2 regions of the Microbacterium sp. 22195 genome follow, and region 1 is predicted to be linked to the other one. Evidence: riboswitches for the same ligand, from Rfam matches in the RefSeq annotation. Region 1 holds a riboswitch; the other holds the start of a gene.
What was found. Region 1 has a riboswitch for thiamine pyrophosphate ahead of thiM (hydroxyethylthiazole kinase). Riboswitches for the same ligand answer to the same signal wherever they lie in the genome.
Positions count from the first base shown of each region.

Region 1 (2,447 bases):
GACGCACGGCAGCCGGCTGGCGGCGGCGAACGCGCGGAAGCCGTCCGCCCCGAGTGCCGGCGGATGGTCGGGTTTGGTGCTGGTCGGGCGGATCACGCCGACCCCGAGATAGTCGACGGTGCCCGCCGGAAGCGCGAGCACGGCCTCGAGATGCTCAGGACTGTTGGCGGTGAGACCGATCAGCGCATCGGGGCCGAGCTCGGCGCGGGCGCGGAGCACCGATGCGTCACCCTGTCCCAGGTGCACGCCGTCGACGCGAGCGCCGGCCTCGCGGGCGGCGATCGCCGCGTCGAGCCGGTCGTTCACCACGAGAAGGGCGCGTCCGTCGATGACGCGCGACAGCTCGATCAGCCGGGTCACGGTCTCGGCATCCGTCGCCTCCTTGTCGCGCAGCTGCACGATGCGGGCGCCGCCGTCGACGGCCAGACGCACGGTCTCGGTCACCCCGCGGTCGCCGCACAGTGTCGGGTCGGTGACGAGGTACAGCGAGAGGTCGGCGTTCACAGCTCCTCCGCCTCGATGCGGGCCGCGCCGGCGATGTCCTCGGGCCGGAGGCCGCTGAGGTCGTCGAGCAGCGCGACGGCGAAGCTGCCTGGTCCCGCGGAGCGTGCCGCCGCTCGCTCCGCGGCGATCGTGTAGACGAGGCTCGCCGCCGCGACGGCGATCAGGGCATCCGCGCCGGTGCCGCGGGCGGCGCCGAGGAATGCCGCCATCACCGCGCCGAGAGCGCAGCCGCCGCCGGTCACCCGGGTGAGCAGCTCGTCGCCGTTCGCCAGACGCAGCACACGCTCGCCGTCGGTGATGAGATCGACCGGACCGGACACCGCCACGACGCTGCCGTGCCGGTGCGCCAGCGCGCGGGCGGCGTCGGCTGCGGCATCCGTCGTGTCGGTCGCGTCGACGCCGCGACCACCGGCGCTGAGACCGGCGAGCGCGAGGATCTCGGATGCATTGCCGCGGATCGCGGTCGGGCGCTGCTGCGCGAGCTCGTGCGCGAGCGCGGTGCGGATCGGCAGCGCCCCGATCGCGACGGGGTCGAGCACCCATGACGTGCCCACTGCGTTCGCGCCGGCGACGGCTTCGAGGCTCGCCGCGCGCTGCTCGGGTGTCGGCGTGCCGAGGTTGACGAGCACGCCCGAGGCGATGCCCGAGAACATCCCGGCCTCGCCGACGATGTCGACCATCGCCGGAGCCGCGCCGACGGCGAGCAGCACGTTGGCGGTGAAGCCGGTGACCACCGCGTTCGTGATGCAGTGGGTGAGGGGCGGCGCCGCGCGCAGCGCCCCCAGCAGGTCGGCCGCCTCGCTGACGAGGCCGGTGGCGGATGCAGGACGCAGAGGATCGCTCATTCGCGACATCCCTTCGCTAGTACGAACTAGATCAGGTTCGACGGGTCTGTTCTCAGCCGCGGATGCGGCACCCCGTGTCACTGGTCGCGAGTCTAGCGAAGGGCGTCACCGGCAGAGCGCCCGGTGACGCCGGCGCCCGCCATCGGGGGCCCGGCTCCGGTCGCTCAGTCTTCGGCCGGATCGGCGTCGGCCCGCACGAGCTGACCGATGAGCTCCTGCTCCTCCGTGCGGGTCAGTCCCGCGCGGCGCTCTCGATCGAGCCCGCGGGCGCGCTCATCCTGGAGCACGCGCCGGATGGTCTCGTCGATGGGCGTGAGGCGACCACCGGATGCCTTGTACGCGGCGTTGTCCCGGCGGGCGAAACCGGGCATGTCGGCGGGGAGCCAGAGCGGCAGGGAGCGCTCTCCCATCCAGTAGTCCACGTCGTGCCCGCGCAGCCACTCGTCGGAGGCTTCGAGCAGCTCCCCGGTGTGGTCGGTGGCGGAGCGGATGCGGCTCAGCACGTCGACGAGCGGCCGGGCGTCGCCGATCGCATTGACGATCCCGTGCCTGCTCCCCCTCACCAGCAGGTCGGCGACGTCGTCGACGTCGATCACCTGCGTGTACCTGCCGGCGAGCGCGGGGACCAGCACCGGGTCGCTCCCCGCGCGGTCGAACGCCGCCGCCCAATAGCCGAAGCGGTCGCTGGGATCCCCTTCGCCGACGATCAGACCGGGCCGGACGATGAACGCCCGCTCGCCGAGCGAGCCCACGGCCTGCTCGGCTGCCACCTTCTCCGCGCCGTACTCGTACTCGTCGCCCTCCTGCGCGGGCTCGTGCAGTCGCCCGGATTCGTCGAGCCCGACGGTCGTGTCGTCGGAGTACGCCGACATCGACGAGACGTAGGTCCAGTGCGCGGTGCTGTCGCCGAGCGCCGCGACCGCCTCGCGCACGTGCCGTGCCCGGGAGGAGATGTCGACGATCTCGTCCCAGTGCTGCTCGCCCGGCCGGTCGTACACCGCCGGATCATCGCGATCCCCGCGCAGCAGCACCGTCCCCTCCGGGACCGGGCGTCCGCCCCGCGCGAGGCAGGTCACGTGCGCCCCGGCGTCCCGCCAC
Region 1 covers NZ_JBQEPE010000011.1:13,562-16,008, forward strand. The annotation lists gene thiD (bifunctional hydroxymethylpyrimidine kinase/phosphomethylpyrimidine kinase) at 1-504, opposite strand, end outside; gene thiM (hydroxyethylthiazole kinase) at 501-1,349, opposite strand; TPP riboswitch at 1,341-1,434, opposite strand; gene ACTJJ4_RS18455 (NAD-dependent epimerase/dehydratase family protein) at 1,514-2,447, opposite strand, start outside.

Region 2 (2,447 bases), on a different contig from region 1:
GGCGCTGCGCCGTCGACGAGCAGCGAACCGGTGCGCTCGCCCTCCTCCGCGTCGCCGAGCACGCCGGCGAGACCGGCGAGCAGCGTCGACTTGCCGGCGCCGGAGGCACCGAGCAGCAGCACGCGCTCGCCGGGCTCGATCGTGAAGGTCGCGTTGCTGACCGCGGGAAGACGCCGGCCCGCGTAGCGCCAGCCCCATCCGTTCGCGGTGACGCGAGCCGGAGCCGTCACGCTCAGACCTCCTGGCGCGCTTCCCGGCCGGCGGCGAATCGGCTCAGCGCGCCGGTCGCGGCGAGCGCGCGGACGAGCAGCCAGCCGACCAGGCCTGCCAGCAGCGCGCCCGAGACCGCCAGGGTGCCGAGGTAGATCGCGTTGAACTCGAAGGACTTCAGGAAGTTCGGCGAGGAGCCGTAGAACATCTCGAAGATCCAGGCCGCCGCGCCCGCGCCGACCCCGGCGAGCATCGCCACGGGGAGCGTGAACCGGCGGTAGAGGAACAGGGCGAAGATCAGCTCCGCACCCAGGCCCTGCACGATGCCGGAGAGCACGGTGGAGACACCCCACACGTTGCCGATCAGCATCGAGATGATCGCGGCGACCACCTCGACGACCAGCGCGGCACCGGGCTTGCGGATCACGAGACCGCCGATCACGCCGCCGATCAGCCAGATGCCGACGGCGATCCCGCCGAGGCCCGGGGTGACGGCGTCGGCTGCGCCGAACCAGGCGCCTCCGACGATGTTCCAGCCCCAGAAGATCAGGCCGGTCGCGACGCCGAGAACGGCTGCCACGACGATGTCGACGACGCGCCAGCGCGGCTGCGCGACAGCGGTGACGCCCTGTGCGGCGGATGCGGACATGGATGCACTCATCTGAACTCCTCCCTGCGCCGGCATGATCCGGATCAGGTTCGACGGTCGAAGCGCGGGTCGCTTCCTCTCAGCCCGGCACGCCGGACTCCCGTGGTTGTGCCCTCGATTCTAGTCGGTTCGTTCACGGGGATGGTTGGTAGCGTGTATCGGGTGACTGTCTCCCCCGAGTTCACACGCCCTGCCACGCGCCGTTCGCTGCGCGAGAAGTCGCGCGCGCACGCCGGGCCCGCCTCCGAGCCGGCCGCCGCGTCCGCCGACACGACTCCGGCGGGGACCGCGATCATCACCACCACCCCGTTCAGCGGCGATACTGGCGCTGTGGATGCCATCGATGGGACGCCCACGCCGGAGCAGGACGCTCCGGGACCGGCGGATGCCGCACCCGACGCTGCCGCCGAGCCGACCGCGCTCGCGGACGAGCCCTCCGACCTGCTCGACGACCCGACCGCTCCCGTGCACGTGATCCCCGATGCCGGTGCCGCGCGAGCAGCCGCATCCCCGTCCGGCGATGGCCTCCCGCCTGCGGAAGCACTCGCCGACCCCCGGCTGCTGGGCGCCGAGGACGCCGTCGCGGTTCCGCCCGTCGACGACTCCGCCTCCCCCGCGATCGCCGACCTGTTCGGCGCGCCCGTGCAGCCGGAAGCCCGGGAACTGTTCGATGAGCCTGCTCCCGTGACCGCTGAGGAGCCTTCCCCCCTCTTCCTGAGCGACATCGAGAACGCCCTGGCCGCGGAGGCCGACACCACCGAGGTGTCCGAGCCCGAGGTCGAGGCGCAGCCCGCCCAGGTGACGGCGTGGGCCGATGACCGGCATCCGATCACGGCGCTGACCTGGGTCGATCCGCTGAAGGTCGGGGCGACGCCGTCCGCCGAGCCGGAGACCGCTCCGGCGCTGTTCGCCGGGGCTCGTCTCGCGCCCACGGGGCGACGGCTGCGGCTGGTCCTCCCCCTCGGGGTCATCGGCGCCCTGTGCGCGAGCTACGTCGGCGGCACGCTCCTCGCCCCGCTCGACAACGTCGCACCGGCGGTGCAGAGCGCGACGGTCGAGATCGCCGCGGCACCGGCCGCGATCGTGACCTGGCCCGCCACGGGGAGCGCCGCAGTGGCGGTGCTGGGAATGAACCCGGTGGCGTCCACCACCGACCGGGACCAGATCGCGAGCCTCAGCAAGGTCGCCTCGGTGATGATGGTGCTCGACAAACTGCCCCTGAAGGTGGGCGAGCAGGGACCCAGCTACGCCTTCACCAAGGCGGACCAGCGCGACTTCCTGGACTACCGCCGTTCGAACCAGTCCTCGCTCGATGTGCCCGTCGGCGGCAGCCTGACCGAGTACCAGATGCTCCAGGGTGTGCTGCTGGGGTCGGCGAACAACTACATCGACCGGCTCGCCAGGGAGATCTGGGGCTCGGAGGCCGCCTTCGCCGACGCCGCGGCGAAGTGGCTGCGCGACAACGGCATCGAAGGCATCACGCTGGAGAATCCCTCCGGGTTCAGCAAGTCGAACGTCGCGACTCCCGAGGCGATGCTGCGCCTCAGCGAGCTGGCGATGCGCAACCCGGTCTTCGCGGAGATCGTCG
Region 2 covers NZ_JBQEPE010000004.1:73,703-76,149, forward strand. The annotation lists gene ACTJJ4_RS12985 (ABC transporter ATP-binding protein) at 1-230, opposite strand, end outside; gene ACTJJ4_RS12990 (ECF transporter S component) at 233-871, opposite strand; TPP riboswitch at 862-973, opposite strand; gene ACTJJ4_RS12995 (D-alanyl-D-alanine carboxypeptidase family protein) at 1,022-2,447, shown strand, end outside.
Region 2: another riboswitch for thiamine pyrophosphate. It lies ahead of ACTJJ4_RS12990 (ECF transporter S component); the one in region 1 lies ahead of thiM (hydroxyethylthiazole kinase).